Regions from separate parts of the Mesorhizobium sp. M8A.F.Ca.ET.208.01.1.1 genome, predicted to be linked through region 4. Evidence: riboswitches for the same ligand, from Rfam matches in the RefSeq annotation. Region 4 holds a riboswitch; each other region holds the start of a gene.
What was found. Region 4 has a riboswitch for cobalamin ahead of EN851_RS08770 (DUF1636 family protein). Riboswitches for the same ligand answer to the same signal wherever they lie in the genome.
Positions count from the first base shown of each region.

Region 1: another riboswitch for cobalamin. It lies ahead of bluB (5,6-dimethylbenzimidazole synthase); the one in region 4 lies ahead of EN851_RS08770 (DUF1636 family protein).
Region 2: another riboswitch for cobalamin. It lies ahead of EN851_RS01585 (DUF1636 family protein); the one in region 4 lies ahead of EN851_RS08770 (DUF1636 family protein).
Region 3: another riboswitch for cobalamin. It lies ahead of EN851_RS01805 (CbtB domain-containing protein); the one in region 4 lies ahead of EN851_RS08770 (DUF1636 family protein).

Region 1 is NZ_SRUT01000003.1:504,496-508,713, reverse strand. It holds gene EN851_RS19160 (DUF2277 domain-containing protein) at 1-226, opposite strand, end outside; gene EN851_RS19155 (exodeoxyribonuclease VII small subunit) at 319-570, opposite strand; gene EN851_RS19150 (histone deacetylase family protein) at 574-1,500, opposite strand; cobalamin riboswitch at 1,675-1,857, shown strand; partial or broken gene bluB (5,6-dimethylbenzimidazole synthase) at 1,957-2,535, shown strand; gene EN851_RS19140 (hypothetical protein) at 2,703-3,686, opposite strand; gene EN851_RS19135 (TetR/AcrR family transcriptional regulator) at 3,774-4,218, opposite strand, start outside.
Region 2 is NZ_SRUT01000001.1:323,571-327,788, forward strand. It holds gene EN851_RS01575 (cobaltochelatase subunit CobN) at 1-565, opposite strand, end outside; gene cobW (cobalamin biosynthesis protein CobW) at 584-1,636, opposite strand; gene EN851_RS01585 (DUF1636 family protein) at 1,633-2,067, opposite strand; cobalamin riboswitch at 2,105-2,311, opposite strand; gene EN851_RS01590 (winged helix-turn-helix domain-containing protein) at 2,341-3,540, opposite strand; gene EN851_RS01595 (NADH-quinone oxidoreductase subunit A) at 3,873-4,218, shown strand, end outside.
Region 3 is NZ_SRUT01000001.1:369,124-373,341, reverse strand. It holds gene cbiB (adenosylcobinamide-phosphate synthase CbiB) at 1-366, shown strand, start outside; gene cobO (cob(I)yrinic acid a,c-diamide adenosyltransferase) at 363-986, opposite strand; gene cobU (bifunctional adenosylcobinamide kinase/adenosylcobinamide-phosphate guanylyltransferase) at 988-1,503, opposite strand; gene EN851_RS01810 (CbtA family protein) at 1,496-2,299, opposite strand; gene EN851_RS01805 (CbtB domain-containing protein) at 2,315-2,494, opposite strand; cobalamin riboswitch at 2,530-2,728, opposite strand; gene EN851_RS01800 (aromatic ring-hydroxylating dioxygenase subunit alpha) at 2,872-4,038, shown strand; gene EN851_RS01795 (MFS transporter) at 4,089-4,218, opposite strand, start outside.
Region 4 is NZ_SRUT01000001.1:1,706,936-1,711,153, forward strand. It holds gene EN851_RS08760 (ABC transporter substrate-binding protein) at 1-784, opposite strand, end outside; gene EN851_RS08765 (ABC transporter ATP-binding protein) at 831-1,619, opposite strand; gene EN851_RS08770 (DUF1636 family protein) at 1,616-2,029, opposite strand; cobalamin riboswitch at 2,119-2,328, opposite strand; gene EN851_RS08775 (AraC family transcriptional regulator) at 2,537-3,370, shown strand; gene EN851_RS08780 (helix-turn-helix domain-containing GNAT family N-acetyltransferase) at 3,379-4,218, opposite strand, start outside.

The DNA.
Region 1 (4,218 bases), on a different contig from region 4:
CCACCTCTTCGCGATTGCGCGGATGCTGGTGGGTTTCGAGGGAATCAAGCAATTCGCGTGCGGATGCCGCGATGGCTTCGACCGCATGATCGAACGCATGCTGGTTCTGTTTCGACGGCCGCGTCGTTCCGCTCAGCTTGCGGACAAACTGGAGTGCCGCGTCGCGGACTTCGTCATTGGTTGCCGGCGGATCAAAATTGAACAGGGTCTTGATGTTTCTGCACATCGTTTCCAAACCTCCTCTGGTCCGTTTCAATCGGGACGAACTGTATCCTCAATCATGATCGTGTCCAAAAATCGGTAAGGCTGCTCGGAGCCTTAGTCCGCGTCGAGCGGCTCGGTTCCAACCGGCTTGCCATCGCGCGACAGCCTGATCTTCTCGACCTTGTCTTCGGCTGCCTTCAGCAACCGGTCGCAATGCGCCTTCAGCGCCTCGCCACGCTCGTAGATCCGGATCGACTGGTCGAGCGGCACGTCGCCACGCTCGAGATCATCGACGATCTTCTCCAGCGCGTCGAGTGCCTGTTCGAAGCTCATCGCCTTGACGTCTTCATTGATCTCACCGCTCATCATTCATCCTTTCATCAGTCGCCCGACATGGGCGGCGACCGAAAATGCCAATCCCTGCAGATCGTAGCCACCCTCGAGTAGGCTGACGAGCCGGTTGCCGCCGTGGCGTGCGGCGCGCTGCATCAACTGGCCGGTCGCCCAGTCGAAATCGTCCTCGGTCAGATTGATCTCGGCCAGCGGGTCGCGGTGGTGCGCGTCGAAGCCGGCCGAAATGATGATCAGGTCGGGGGCGAAATTGTCGAGCGATGGCAGCACGCGCGACAGGAAGGCATCGCGAAACACCTCGCTGCCGGTCTGTGGCGCCAGCGGCGCGTTGACGATGTTGCCGGCACCGGTCTCGTTCTTCGCCCCGGTGCCTGGGTACAACGGCATCTGGTGCGTCGAGCAATAGAGCACCGACGGATCGTCCCAGAAAATATCCTGCGTGCCGTTGCCGTGATGCACGTCCCAGTCGACGACGGCGACACGCTCGGCGCCGTGCCTCTTCTGCGCGTAGCGGGCAGCGATCGCCGCCGTGTTGAAGAAGCAGAAGCCCATTGCGGTGGTCTTTTCGGCATGGTGGCCGGGCGGACGGGCGGCGACGAAGACATTGTCGGCGCGGCCCGCAAAGACGTCGTCGACGGCGGCGTTGGCGGCGCCGATCGCCGTGATCGCGGCCTGCCAGCTCTTCGGGCTGGCGGTGGTGTCGGCGTCGATGTGGGCAATGCCTTCGTGGGGGATGGCGGCGCGGACACGCGCGACGAAATCGGCGGGATGCGCATAGAGGATCGTCGCCTCGTCGCCTTGCGGTGCCTCGACGCGGTCGAGCGCGGCAAAAGCTTCGTCGTCGAGCACGCGCTCGATGGCGCGCAGGCGGTCGGGCCGCTCGGGGTGACCCGGCGGGGTGATGTGTTCGAGAAAGACGGGGTGCGTGTAGAGACGGGTAGCCATCTCCCCTATCTAGTGCCCCGGCGCCGTAATGGCCATGCATGGCGGCTTGATCGCTGGGGAAAATCACGCCTGCGTTGGCGTCGCTGCGGGGATTGGCGACGCCGGGGCTTCGGCGTAAGGTGACCGACACTGCCTGGTGCCTGCCGGTCTGTTTGTTTTAGCCGCATTCTGCGACGCCAAATGATTTCACTTGGCTGCAAATGCTCCGGCGGGAGAATCGGGAACACGGTTGAATTCCGTGGCGTGCCCAACGCTGTAAGGGGGACCGCGCCGGTAAATGCCACTGTCGATGACGGGAAGGCACCGGACGCGGGTTGATCCCGAGCCAGAAGACCGGCCTGGCAGGCATCGTCATCCGCATGGTCAGGCGGATGACATCAGAGCGATGTGGGTCCTCTTGGACGCGCAAAGTTCGCTCTGAGAATTTGAACTGCTGCAATCGCAAGGGGACAAGCGATGCCGGAAGCCATGACCGCTCCAATGGGCGATGGATTTGATCAGATAGCGCGTGACGCGGTTTATCGCGCCATGTTCACGCGGCGCGATGTCCGCAGCCATTTTACATCGGAGGCGATCGACGATGCAGTGCTGGCGCGGCTGCTGCTTGCCGCCCACCACGCGCCATCGGTCGGCTTCATGCAACCCTGGAATTTCATCGTCATCCGCGATGCCGCGCGACGGGCGAAGGTGCGCGACCTGTTCCTTGCCGCGCGCGAGCAAGAACTGCCGGCAATCGAGGCAGACCGGCAGGCGCTCTACCGCAACCTCAAGCTCGAAGGCATTTGCGAAAGCGCATTCAACATCTGTATCACCTGCGACCGCGAGCGCTCGAAAGGCTCGCCGCTGGGGCGCTGGCACAACCCGGAAATGGATCTCTACAGCACGGTCTGCGCGGTGCAGAATTTCTGGCTGGCCGCGCGCGCTGAAGGCATTGGCGTCGGCTGGGTCAGCATCATCGAGGCGCAAGCGCTGAACAGCCTGCTGTCTATCCCCGATCACGTGACGCCGATCGCCTATCTCTGCGTCGGTCGTGTCTCGGAGTTCGCGCCGAAACCGGACCTCGAAACGCATGGCTGGGGCCGACGCCTGCCGCTGCCCGACCTGATCATGAGCGAGACGTTTTGCGGCCAGGGTGAGGCACCGCTCAAATCGGCGGTGGCGCGCCTCGACACCGTCGCAGGTGCGCCCGCCAGCCCCGCCGATCAGCGCGTCGCGCCGGCCATGTCCCAGCGCGAGCCGCCGAAGGTGGAGAGCGCCTTGTCCTTGAGTTCCCGGAACTTCGACGAGGCTTCGGCCAGCCTGGCGTCCCAGGCGGCATCGGGCACCTGGCCCTCGATGGTCTTGAAATAGACCTGCATCAGGCAGGCAATGGCGAATGGCTCGATGAAGGCCGCCTTGAAAGCCCAGGCAAAGACGATGGCGAGCACGAAAGCCCAGCCGGCGAGTTGCCCGGGCATGACATAAAGAATGGCGGCTGCCGGAGCCAGCATCAGCAGGAAAATCACGAAAGACACGCCCCACATGATGACCGCCAGCCAGACGGCGTTCTTGACCATGGTCTTGCCGTTCTGGGCGTAGAGCACCACGCCTTGCCGCGCCGTCTCGAAGGGCGAGGACGAATTGATGCGGATATTGTAACCGAGAATGATCTCGTCGACATAGGTCAGCGACAGGCGGATCACCGTGTTGAGGAACGAGACCAGGCCGCTCAGGCCCGGAATGGGCAGGAAGGCCGCGATGCCGCCCAGCAGGCCGGTGATGGCGCGGATGGCGCCCTTGACCAACTGGTCGACGACGAAAAGGATGTTCGCCTCGGCAAAGCGCTCGGTCACAACCTCTTTCGCGTAGGCGATCTGGTTCTGGCCGTCGGGAACGTCATGTCCGTCGATCAGATGCACCATGACGGCGATATGGCCTGCCTTGACGACGTAGAGGATGTATTCGCGCAGCCAATAGACAGCGATCGAGACGACGCCGAATCCGACCACGCCGCCCCAAAGGGCAAAGGACAACGGTCCGTCGGGATCGGTGGAGATATGGCCGACGCCATAGCCGACCGAGGCACCGGTGCCGGTGGCCATGATGTAGGCCAGTGTGATGCCGAAATAGACGATCATGCGAAAGACAATGAAAGGCCAGGTCCGCATCATGATGGACACCGACCTGCCGATATCGAAATCCCACATGCCCCGAATCCCCCAGAGGTGGCTGTGGAGGATGCGCCCAAACCGGCTATTGTCAATTGCGGGCGGTGGCGGAAGCGCCACGGCGGCTCAGTTTGGCCGTGCTTCCGGTTTCTCGAGCAGGCCTTCGAGCAATTGCTTGAACGCGGCCACAACCTTCCTCGACGTCGCTTCGGGATCGTTCGAGTTGGCGATCCGCTGTGCGGCCTGACTGCTCGCACCGTTGATCAACCGCGCCGCCGTTTCGGGATCGACGCCCGGCACCACCATCCCCTCCTGTTGCAGCGCCGTCAGATGATCGGTCATTGAACCGACGCAGGCATTGGCATTCGACCATTGCGCCGGATCGCCCAGCACGGCCGGGCCATCCCGGAACATGATGCGCTGGATTTCCGGCTCCAGCGCCATTTCGATGTAGGTCGTGCATTCGTCGACGAAATGCTGCCAGCGGGTCGGCGCCCTCGACGCGACCTCATTCACCCGGGCGGCCATTTCCGCGTCGATCTCGGCGATAACCGCCTGCAGCAGCCCCTTC
Region 2 (4,218 bases), 1.4 Mb from region 4:
CCTCCGCGACCCCCAATCCAGACTGATAGTAACCGGCCTTCGGCACGCTGACCGGACTGGCGACGGACGTATCCTGTCCAGCCAGGCCTGCCAGCCTCCGAACCAGCGCGCTCATATTGGCCGGGCCGCCCTCTCGGAAATAGCCAAGCAGGCCGTCGAGTTCGGCGCGTGGCAGCGTCGAGGCTTCGATCAGCCTGAGATCCTCGTCATGGCTTTCACCCGGAAGCAGCGCCAGTTTGATGCCGCGCTCACGGGCAATCACCGCCAGCTGGTCGCAGCCATAGCGCCACCAGTCGTTGCCGCCGAGGATGCGCACCAGGATGACCTTGGCATGGCGGGCGACGCTGTCGATCCAGAGGTCGACGGACATGGGATGGCGCAGGTCGCGCAGTGCCGCAAGCCGCATGGAGGGCAGGCGGTCGGCGTCCGCCTTCCACGCCGCCGCCAGTCCGGCGAGATCGCTGTCGGTGAAGGACAAGGCCACGATATCCGCCGGCGTCTGCCTGAGATCGACAGGCTCGGCGAGGTCGTCAAGCGAAGCGGAGGTCGTGGTGAGGATGTGCATCGCGGTCCGTGTCTGAAATCAGCCGGCGAGGATACGTTCGATCGCCGGACGGTTCAGCCCCTTGAGACCAATGACGACCAGGCGCGAGCGGCGGTCGTCCTCGGCGCTCCAGGCACGGTCATAGTAATGATTGACGCGTGGGCCGACGGCCTGCAGCAGGAGCCGCATCGGCTTGCCGCCGACCTCGACGAAGCCTTTTACACGCAGCACGTTTTCCTGTTCGGCGGCCTCTGCGACACGTTTTGCCAGATCGTCGGGATTGGCGATCGAGGGAATGTCGACGATGAATGTGTCGAAGTCGTCATGCTCGTGGTCGAATGCGCCGTCGTGATGGGACTTGCGGTTCTCGATGTCGTCCTCGACGGCAAGACCAAGCCCGAGCAGCACCGAGGGATCGACCTTGCCATGCGACGTCGGCACGATCTTCACCGCGCGGGCGGAGTGTTCGTTGACGATGGCGTTGGCGCGGGCCGAGCCCTCGGCGTCCATCAGGTCGCTCTTCGACAGGATGATCAGGTCGGCGCAGGCGATCTGGTCCTCGAACACCTCTTCGACCGGATCGTCATGGTCGAGGCTTTCATCCCCGGCGCGTTGCGCCTGCAGGGCTTCCATGTCGTTGGCGACGCGGCCTTCCGCAAGTGCGGGACCGTCGACCACGGCGATGACGCCATCGACGGTGACGCGGCTTTTCACCGTCGGCCACTGGAACGCCTGGACCAAAGGTTTGGGGAGGGCGAGACCGGAGGTTTCGATCAGGATGTGGTCGACCTTCGGCGTCAGCGACAGGATCTGGTCGAGCGCTGGCACGAAATCGTCGGCGACGGTGCAGCAGATGCAGCCATTGGCCAGTTCGACGATGTTTTCCTCGGGGCAGGTGTCGATACCGCAGCCCTTGAGGATTTCGCCGTCGATGCCGATATCGCCGAATTCGTTGACGATGATGGCAATCCGCTTGCCGCCGGCATTTTCCAGGAGATGGCGGACCAGCGTCGTCTTGCCGGCGCCGAGGAAGCCGGTAACGACGGTGCAGGGAACGCGGGAGAGATTGCCGGCCGAATTTGGAGCGGTCATATCAAGTCCTTCAGCATGTCGAGAGGAGGGATGCGGGCAACGAGGCCGCGCTTGAGGCTATCGGGCCGGCCGCGCCAGGGAATGAGGCCGTCGGTCGAGGTGGCGAAGAGTTTCGCGCCGGCGACGAGATCGGCGCCGCTGGTTGTGGTCAGGTCGCCGAACACATAGCTCCAGCATCCGTCGCGCAGGATCGCGGCGCTCAGCCTGCGCTTGCAATTGCCGAGGCATTCGACCGTGCGGATGCGAATTTGCTCGCCCGAGGCGGCTTGGCGGGTATCTTCAGCCAGAAGTTCGCCGGCCCGGGGATGGGCGTCGGAACCGGTCTCGTCGCGACAGGAGGCGCAGACGATGACAGTGATGCCGGCCAGGGAATCATCCCCGCCGGACGAAATGTCCGTTGTTTCAGCCGAGAAACTGCTGTCGCGATCCAAATCAGGCTCCTTGCCCGGAAAACCCGCCGGGCGATCGGATTCTTGCATTCCAGACGGCAGGTCTCCTGGCTCGCGGGTCATCGCCTTGGGTAGCCGCCTTCCCGGGACAATCCCAGTGGCTTTCGGCCTTGGCTCTTCGCTTACAGTTGCGGGGACAGCCGCGGATTTGGGCTTTTCGGCCCGCACCGCATTCCCTCTTGGCTCCTCCCTTTGCCGAGAGGAGACCGTCTGGATCGGATTTAGGCTCTTGCGGGCAGCGGTGTCAACGCGAGCTTACGACACCGCGATGTCGGACAGCGCCGGGCCGAGGTCGCCGGCAGGCGTCACTTCGATGCGTTCAAGCCCAAGCCAGCCCTGCATCTGCTTCAATTCCTCGAAAAGTTCAGCGGCGGTTTCAGGCGGCGCGCCGGGCTCGGCATAGGCGGCATGGACGCGCAGGACACTGGCCGGCCGGTCGGCTTTGAGGTCGACGCGCGCCACGATCCTGTCGCCAAGCAGGAAGGGCAGGACATAGTAGCCGTATTGGCGCTTCTCGGCCGGGGTGTAGATTTCGATGCGATAGTGAAAATCGAACAGCCGCTCCGAGCGCGAGCGCTCGAAGACGACGGGATCGAACGGCGCCAGCAGGGCGCGGGCCTCGATCTTGCGTGGCAAACGCGCATCCCTATGAAGGTAAGCTGGCTTGTCCCACCCCTCGACACGGACCGGCAACAACTCGCCGAGTTCGACCAGTTCCTCGAGCCGGCCTTTCATGTCGGCGGGGGAGAGCCGGAAATAGTCGCGCAGGTCGCCTGATGTGGCGATGCCGTGGGCGCGGGCGGAAATGCGCAGCAATTCGCGATGTGCATCCTCGGCCGCCGGTACCGGCAGGTCGAGGATCGCTTGCGGCAGCACCCGCTCGGGCAGGTCATAGAAGCGCTCGAAACCGCGCCGGTGCGCCGTGGTGATGCGGCCGGCCCAGAACAGCCATTCGAAGGCGTGCTTGGCGTGGCTCCAACCCCACCAGCCGCCGGAGCCTTTCTGGCCTTCCAGCGCCGAAGCGGCGATCGGGCCACGATCGACGACCTGGCGGTAGATCTCTTCTATATAGGCAGCGTGCTCACGGCCCCATTTGGCCAGCCCCAGATACATTTCATCGCCTTGCTCGGCGCGCTGCATGCGCCAGCGCATCAGCGGGTACGTCTCGACCGGCAGGAATGAGGCCTCGTGTGCCCAATATTCGAACACCGTGCGCTTGCGCGTCACGGCGGCGTTGTCGAGCAAGGCGACGGGATAGGGACCCAGACGCGAATAGAGCGGCATATAGTGGGCACGCACCACCGCACTGACGGAATCGATCTGCAGCAGGCCGGTGCGGGACAGGACGCGGGCGAAATGGCGGCGGTCGGGTGTGCCGGCGGGGCGGGGATCGAGAAACCCCTGGGCTGCGAGCGCGATGCGCCGGGCGGCGGCAAGCGAGATCTTTTCCTTCATGCAGGCGTCACTCTGAGGTGCTTTGACAAAGGTGTGATGGGTGATTCCAGCCCATGCTAGCAGGGTTTTGGCGGCAACCCTGTCAGGAGAGAAAAGTGGAGTAAAAAGAGAAGGAAATCAAACAGGAGCCTATGAGACCAGTTTCTCCCGGAATGCCGTCCAGCTCGTTGTTTTGAACAAGGTTTGACTTGCTTCGCTGGAAGTGCTGCGCTAACCCTCGCCGCGTTGCAGCATAGGCTCCTTAAAACGGTTCAGCGGTTAAACTGTCACGCTTCCGCATTAAGGTCCGCTGCTGTAATCAACGTGGATTGGCGCCAACGGAAAGCCGCTGCATGAACGCACTCCTCAGTTCGTACCTGCCCATCGTCCTGTTCATCGGCGTGGCGCTGGTGGTCGGCCTGGCGCTGCTGGTCGCGCCGTTCCTGGTGGCGTACCGCAACCCCGATCCCGAAAAGCTTTCCGCCTACGAGTGCGGTTTCAACTCGTTCGACGACGCCCGCATGAAGTTCGACATTCGTTTCTACCTGGTGTCGATCCTGTTCATCATCTTCGACCTCGAAGTGGCCTTCCTGTTTCCCTGGGCGGTGTCCTTCTCGAAGATCGGCATGCTCGGCTTCTGGTCGATGATGGTGTTTTTGGCAGTGCTGACCATCGGCTTTGCCTATGAATGGAAAAAAG
Region 3 (4,218 bases), 1.3 Mb from region 4:
TTCGACGATTGGATCAACCTGCCGGCATCACGGCTGACGGCGGTGCTGATTGTGCTGGCCGCTTTCCTGGTCAAGGGCACCGACCCCGGCAATGCCTGGCAGGCGGTACGGCGCGACGCGAAAAAACACCGCTCGCCCAATGCCGGCTGGCCGGAAGCGGCCATGGCCGGCGCACTTGGCCTCGCGCTCGCCGGGCCGCGCAGCTATGGCGGCGTCGTGGTCGACGACGTCTTCATGGGCGAAGGCGGACGACGCGATGTCGACAGCGGCGACATCCGGCGGGCGCTCCAACTTTATCGTGTCGCCGACTATTTGCTGATTGGCCTGTTTGGGCTGATCGCGGTGATCGCAATCCTGGTGTTCTAGAACTCGATGCCCTGCTGCGCTTTTACGCCGGCGGAAAAATGGTGTTTCGTCAGCCCCATCTCGGTGACCAGGTCCGCCGCCTCGACCAGCGCCGGCTTCGCGTTGCGACCGGTGACGACAACGTGCAGGCCCTCGCGGCGAGCCTTGAGCGCGGCAACCACCTTGTCGAGATCGAGATAATCGTAGCGCAGCGCGATGTTGAGTTCATCGAGCACGACAAGGCTGATCGAGGGGTCGCCAATCAATTCCACGGCCTTGGCCCAGGCGGCTTCGGCGGCCGCGATGTCGCGCTTCAGATCCTGCGTTTCCCAGGTGAACCCCTCGCCCATCGCATGCCAGACGACCCGGTCGCCGAAGGCGGCGAAAGCGTCCTTCTCGCCGGTGTGCCATTTGCCTTTGATGAACTGGACGACGCCGACGCGCTTGCCGTAGCCGAGCATCCGCAGTGCGAGACCGAAGGCGGCCGTGGTCTTGCCCTTGCCGGGGCCGGTGTTGACGATCAGCAACCCCTTCTCGATCGTCTTGCCCGCGACCTCGGCGTCCTGCACCGCCTTGCGCTTGGCCATCTTGGCGCGATGGCGTTCTTCATCCCGGTCTTTGGAGCCCTTGTCTTCGGTCATTTCATTTCACCTTGAGCGGTAGCCCCGCCACCATCAGGAGCACCGTATCGGCGACCGCGGCGACCCGCTGGTTGAGCCGACCGGCGTCGTCGCGAAAACGCCGCGCCAGCGCATTGTCGGGCACGATGCCTTGCCCGACCTCGTTCGACACCACGAACCACGGCCCGCGCGGCCGCGACAGAACGTCCGCCAGCCGTCGGCACACGGCCTCGACGTCGTGATCCGCCAGCATGTGATTGGTCAGCCACAGCGTCAGGCAGTCGACAAGCACCGGTTGACCATCCGGCAACGCCTCTAGCACTTCGGCAAGGTCGAGTGGCACATCGATGGTCGACCAGCCCTCGCCGCGCCGCGAACGATGCAGCGCGATGCGCTCGTGCATCTCGTCGTCATAGGCTTGCGCCGTGGCGATATAGGCCCATGGCGGGGGCAATGCCGTCACCAGGGTTTCGGCGTGCGCGCTCTTGCCGGAGCGCGCACCACCGATGATGAAGGTCAGCTTGCCCAGATCAGGCAAAGCTGTCGCGCAGGCTGGTCGCCGGGCCGGTGAAGCGCCCGCGAACCACGCCGACGACCGCGCCGAGCAACAGCCAGAACACCAGATTTGTCACCGTCACCGCCACCACGAACTGATGATGCAGGCCTTCCGGGATCGGTGTCTCGAAGCTGTCGGGCTGCGGCGCGCCGACAATGTGCGGCGCGACGATCAGCAAGACCGCGAGGATGGTCAACGGCAGCGATCTGCGAAACACGATCAGGCCAAGGCCGATAGCGGTTGCCGCCACCGTTGCCGACCACCAGATCTGGCGCGGCAGGAGATCGGCCGCCGGCATTGCAGGCAACTCCGGCTGCAGGCCGAGGCCAGGCGCCAGTGTGAACACGGCAAAGCCGGCCAGACCCCAGAAAACGCCCTGGCGCCAGTTGCCGACGCCGCCTGCGAATTCCGAAACCGCGACCAGGACCAATGCGAAGCCGATGCCGGTGACGATATTGGCAAGCACGCTGAAGGCGAAACGCTCGAAGCCGTCGGCCGGCGCCCAGCCTTCATCCTCCGCTGCCGGAGCAGCTGCTTCCGCTGCCGGCGCGGCGGAACTCATGGCATTGCCTGCCGGAGCGGCCGTGCTCACGGCGCTGGTATCGGTCGCGGCGGGTGCCGCGCCATGATCGTGGTGATGGCCGCCGCCGGCCTGTTCGTAGACTTCCGCTTTCAGGATCAGCGGAACGGTCGCATAGGCCTGCATGCAGGCAAGAACGACACCGGCCACGAGCCCCGCGATCGCCGCGACGAACACGACGTTGCGAAAAAGGTTCATGATGTCAGATCCCAGTTAGTGGCAGGGAAACGCCATCGAGTGGCGATAGTCGTGGGCGGCGTTGTGGACCGCATCGATGTGTGAGAAGCCGACAAAACCAACGACGAAGATGCCGAGCAGCGCCGCGAGCGCGAGCTGCATGAAGCGCGACTGCGAGGAGACGGAGGCGCCGAGGGAGACGGTAGCGGTAGTCATGTCTTGTCCTTTCACCCTCCACCCGAGGGCATCGAAGTCAGTTTCCTGTCGCCGGCAGGTCTCCTGGCTCGCGGATAAGCGCCCTTCCCCACCTTCCCGAAGGAAAACCTTCAGTGGCATATGGAGAGGACTACCGCACACAGTTGCGGGGGCAGCCACGGCATTGGGCGAAACCTCGCCCGCACCGCATTCCCTCTTGGCTCCCAAAAAGGAACCGACGACGTTGGTGACTATAGGGAAATTCGCCGCGCGCGGCAAACCAAATTCCGACAGCCGCCAGCGCAGGAGCGTCGTGTCGGCAAAGCCGCTCCCATCCCGTCCTGATTGACAAAGTTCATGGCCGGGTGTCGGCTGGCAAGCCTCACAGGAAGCCAGCCATGCAGCCCAATGCCAGCGAGCGCGATCCTTATAACGGGCTGACCCGTACCGAGCCGACGCTGCCCTCATCGGCATATTGGGACCAGGAGAGCTATAAGCGTGATCTCGACGCCATCTGGTACAGAGACTGGCTGCTCGTCTGCCGCGAGGCCGATCTGGCGCAGCCGCTAGCCTTCCGCCGATTCCGCATCGGCACGCAGGACATCCTCGTGCTGCGCGACGACACAGGTGAGCTGCGCGCCTTCCACAACACCTGCCGCCATCGCGGCTCGCAGCTTTGCCAGGAGAGCGAGGGCCGCCTGAAAGCGCGGCTGATAACCTGCCCGTATCACGCCTGGTCCTACTCGCTGCGCGGCGAGCTGGTGCGCGTGCCGTCGAAATCACTGCCTGACGGCTTCGACAAGGCCGATCACCCGCTTTATCGCGTCGCGCTCTCGGTGTGGCGGGGCTTCGTCTTCGTCAATCTTGCTGAAGATGCCGCCGGCTCGGCGCAATCCTCCTTCGATCCCGCGTCCGGCAACCTCGGCAACTGGCCGCTCGAAACGCTGGTATCGGGCCATATGCTGCGCAAGGTCATGAACTGCAACTGGAAGATCTTTTGGGAAAACTTCAACGAGTGCCTGCACTGTCCGGGCGTCCACAAGGATTTGTCGCGGCTGGTGCCGATCTATGGCCGCGGCCTGATGAGCCGGCATGACGATCCCGAATGGCTCCGCCACGCCGACAATGACGCGCCGGAATTTTCCGGCGGCTTGCGCGCAGGCGCCCAGACCTGGTCGCGCGACGGCCAGACGCACGGCCCGGTCTTCTCAGGGCTGAAGCCGGCGGAACGCAGCGCCGGCCAGACTTATGCCACCAGCCTGCCCTCGATGTTCATCGTCGGCCATGTCGACTATGTCAGGACCGTGCACCTGGTGCCGCTCGGTCCCGAACAGACCGAGCTTGTCGCGGAGTGGCTGTTCGCGCCCGAGGCCCTCGCCGAGACCGATATCGACAACATCATCGCCTTTGGCACACAGGTGCTGGAGGAGGACGCCGCCATCTGCGAGGTCAACCAGAAGGGCTTGCGCTCGATGCGCCACACAGCCGGCGTGCTGATGCCCGAGGAATATGATCTGCACCGCTTCCACAATTGGGTGCGCGAGCGCCATGCGGCGGTGACATGAGGGTATGTCGAGATTCAGGTCAGGCCGGCATCACCTGAATATCGACATACCTACAGGGACTTCGGCAGGTAGCGCCAGGTCATGAAGCCGCAAAACGCCGCCAGCAGGCTGAGGGTGACGAACACCGATCCCAGGCCGAAGAACGCCAGCACCACCGAATAGACCAGCGGCGGCGTCAGT
Region 4 (4,218 bases):
TGTAGCCGCCGCCGTCCTGATAATCGAGCAGGATGAGGAATTGCGGATTGCGCGCCGCCACCGTCTCCCAGTCCGTGTTGCCCCAGCTCGTTTCCAAGTCGGCCATGATATTGTCGCCGCCGGCCGCCGAGATCATGGCGCTGGGGATGGCGAATTTTCCCGCGGTAAACGGCTTGTCCTCGCCGGAATCGTAGAGGAACACGCGTGTTCCCTTCGCGCTGCCGACCTTGGCGCTGATCTCGGCGAGTTGCGCCTTCCAGCCGGCAACAAGCTGTTCCGCTTCTGCCTCCTTGCCGAAGATCTTGCCCAGCTTTTCGACGTCGCCATAGAGCAGGTCCATGGAGGCGACCGGGCGGCTCTTGTCGAGGTGGACGCAGCTTTCGGTCAGTACCAGCGTCTTGATGCCGTGCGGAGCGAGCGTGTCGGGCGTCACGTCGCCGCCGGGCTTCATGCCGTAGTACCAGCCGGCGAAGAAGAAGTCGGGCTCGACGGCGACGAGGTTCTCCAGGGTCGGATATTTCGGCGCCAGTTCGGGAATGGCACCCTGTTCGGCCTTGAATTCGGGGCCGACCTTGTACCATCCACTGATGCCCGTCAGGCCGACGATCGAAGGCTGCAGCTTCAGCGCGAAGGCCATCTCGGCCATGTTGAGATCATGGATGACGGCGCGCTTCGGCGGAGCGTCGAAGGTCAGCGGCTTGCCGCAGCTGTCGACGGTGACGGGGAAGGCGAAGGCCGTCGAGGCCAGCAGCGAGAGGGCGAGCGAGAAGGCAAGGCGTTTCACGGATTTGCTCCTTAGTTGAACTGTGTCGGACGATGAGGGGCGTTGATCAGGATGGCGGCGAGGCGCGGTTCGGAAGGTCGAACACCGTCAGTTCGCGATCCTCGGTGGGATGGCGCAGGCGAAACACGTCGACGCCGAAAATCTCGCGGATCAGCTGTTGCGTCAACGCCTCGTGCGGCGGCGCCAGCGCCTGCAGCCGGGCTTCGTTCATCACCGCGACCCTGGTGGCGAAGGGTGCCACCAGGGTCAGATCGTGCAGCACCGCGATAACGGTCATGCCGAAGCCGGCCACCAGTTCGAGCAGCTGCGCGCGGGCGCGCGGGTCGAGGTGGTTGGTCGGTTCGTCGAGAAAAAGGATCTTGGGCTCCTGCGCGATGGCACGCGCAAGCTGGGCGCGCTGGCGTTCGCCACCAGACAGCGAGCCGATGCTCCGGCCGAGCAACGACAACAGGCCGGTCCGGCGCAGCGCGTCCACCACAATGTCGCGTTCCTCGCTCCGGCCCCTCAGGCCGGCATGCGGGACGCGGCCAAGCTCGACATAGTCGATCACCGCCAAACGCGGATCCGGTTGGTCGCTCTGGCCCACGACGGCGATATGCCGGGCCCGCTCGGCGGGCGAAATCCTGTCCAGGCGCCGCCCGCCAAGCTTCACCTCTCCGAAGCTCGGCCTGAGCATGCCGGACAACATGCGCAGCAACGTGGTCTTGCCGGCGCCGTTGGGGCCAATGATGGCAAGGCGGTCGCCTGATGTCACCGACAGGCTGACCGCATGGACCAGATGCCGGCCATTCGCTATCGCGCCCAGGTCGCACGCATCGAGAAGCGGCGTTGTCATCGACTGCCTTCCGCCAGCTTGCCCGCCCCCGGAATGCGGGCAAGCGTCTTGCCGGCCAGGCGCGGCGGACGTTGTCCGGAATTGCACCAGCCGTCGGCAAGCGAAGCGTAGAGCCGGGCGAATCGCACGAGGTCGGCGGCGTCGGCCTGCGCGTCGATCGACCCGAAGAGATAGGCGGCCTTGCCTGGTGCCTGGAAAGCCACCGTCAGGGGACGCGCGCAACCCGCCATGCAAGCCACGCCCTCGACCGTGAAACCATGCGCCACGTCAGGCTGGGCCGAGAGGCGGGAGCGCAACTCGGCGCACAAACCTTCGCCCGACCTGACGCCGGTCGGCACGTCGCGGCAAAGGGTGCACACGATGATCTGGTGCATCGGGCTGGGCTGAATACGATCGATTGCGCCGTCCAACTTCACGTCACTTTCAAAACTGGCGACGGAAGGATGTTGGTCGACCGGCCGACAAGACCGATGTCCACGTCTCCTCCCGGCACACCCCGTCCGGTCAACTCAGTGATGGCAGGTCTCCTGGCTCACGGGTCTCTGCGCAATCCTGCCTTCCCAGCCTTGCCGGCCAGTGGCGTTCCGGATCTTGCTCGCCGCTTACAGTTGCGGGGGCAGCCGCGGCCTCGACCCAAAAACCGGGTCTCACCGCGTTCCCTTTTCACCCCTCGCCTTTCGGCTCGGGGACCATCACGAGTCGCAGCCTATGCCGCGAGCGAATTCGAGGCAAGGCGATACCTCGTTTTGTTATAACAGAACTCATACGAGAGCAAGCCTGCCGTCGGCATGGGCGCGGACGGACTTTGCGTCCACGCCTGTCAGCGTTGCCGTTTTCGATTTTGCGCCATGCGCAATTTCGATCAAACTGGCCGGGCAACGAGGCGCCAGAGTGAAGACGCCACATGCGAGGAGCACATGAACCCGACCGAGAAAGCGCTATGGTTTGTCGAAAGCCATCTGCCGGAGGCTGTTACGCTCGACGACGTCGCCCACAGCAGCGGCGTGTCGCGCTTTCATGTGACGCGCGCCTTCGGCGCCGCCACCGGCCGTTCCGTCATGGGTTACATGCGCTCGCGCCGGCTGACCGAGGCGGCGCGCAGGCTCGCCGGCGGCGCGCCCGACATACTGTGCGTCGCGCTCGACGCCGGCTACAACTCGCATGAGGCTTTCACCCGTGCCTTCCGCGACCAGTTCGGCACCACGCCGGAACTGGTGCGCGCGCAAGGTTCGACCAAGACACTCGATCTCGTGGAGCCTATCTTGATGGACCATACCCTGCTCACCAGCCTTGAACCACCGCGCTTCGAGACCAGCCGACCCTTCCTCATCGCCGGCTTCGGCGAGCGCTACAGCTGCGAATCGAGCGCCGGCATTCCGATGCAGTGGCAGCGTTTCAGCCCTTATATCGGCAACATCCCCGGCGAAGTCCCAGGCGTTTTCTACGGTGTCTGCCTCAATGGCGACGATGCCGGCAATTTCGACTATGTCGTCGGCGTCGAGGTGTCGGACTTCTCCGACCTGCCGAAGGAATTCTACCGGGTGCATGTGCCGGCGCGGAAATACGCCGTTTTCACGCATCGCGAGCACATCTCGACCATCCGGCGCACGATCAACACGATCTGGAACAGCTGGCTCCCGGCCTCCGGCCATGAAATCGCCGACGCGCCGGAATTCGAGCGCTATGGGCCCGAATTCGATGCCCGCACCGGTAATGGCGGGCTGGAGATCTGGGTGCCGGTCAAGGCATAGAGGCGCCGCTACAGCTCCAGATCCCAGTTCTGGCCAACCAGATCCTTGCCGAAGGAATGGTGAGGCTCTTCCTCGGTCAGCTTGAAACCGGCCGCCTGGTAGAGGTGCCGGGCCGCGGTCAGAATGTCGTTGGTCCACAAAGTCAGCGTCTTGTACCCCCTGGCGCGGGCAAAGCCGATGCATTCCTCGACCAGCCGTTTGCCGATGCCGAGGCCCCGCGCCGACGGTTCGACATAGAGCAGCCGCAGCTTGGCCACCTGATCCGACTTGCGCACGACGAAGACCGAGCCGACGACCTCGCCTTCCCGCTCGGCGATCCAGCCGCGCTCCCATTTCGGATCGAATTTCTTTACGAACTCGCCGAGGATCTCAGCGACCAGCGCCTCATAGGTTTCGTCCCAGCCATAGTCCTGCGCGTAGAGCATGCCCTGGCGGCGCGTGACCCAGCCGATGTCGCCAACCTCTAGCGGCCGCAGGATGTAAGGCACCTTGGGTTCGGGTCTGTCGCCGAGCAGGTCCTGAACGATGCGCATGGCCTTGACCAGCCGATCCTGGTCGACGGGCGCCAGTCGATCGAGCAGCGCTCGCACCTGGTCGTGCGAATCCTGGTTGAGCGGCGCGAAGGCTTCCCTGCCCGCCGGCGTCAGCGCGATCGAGGCGCGGCGCGCGTCCGCTTCGGTGGCTTCGCGCTCGACCAGACCGCGCTCTTCGAATTTTTTGAGCAAACGGCTGACATAGCCGGGGTCGAGGCCGAGATCGCGCACCAGGTCGCTGGCGACGAGCCCGTCGCGATGGGCAAGCTCATAGAGCACCCGCGCCTCGGTAAGCGAAAAGGTGCTTTTCAGCCA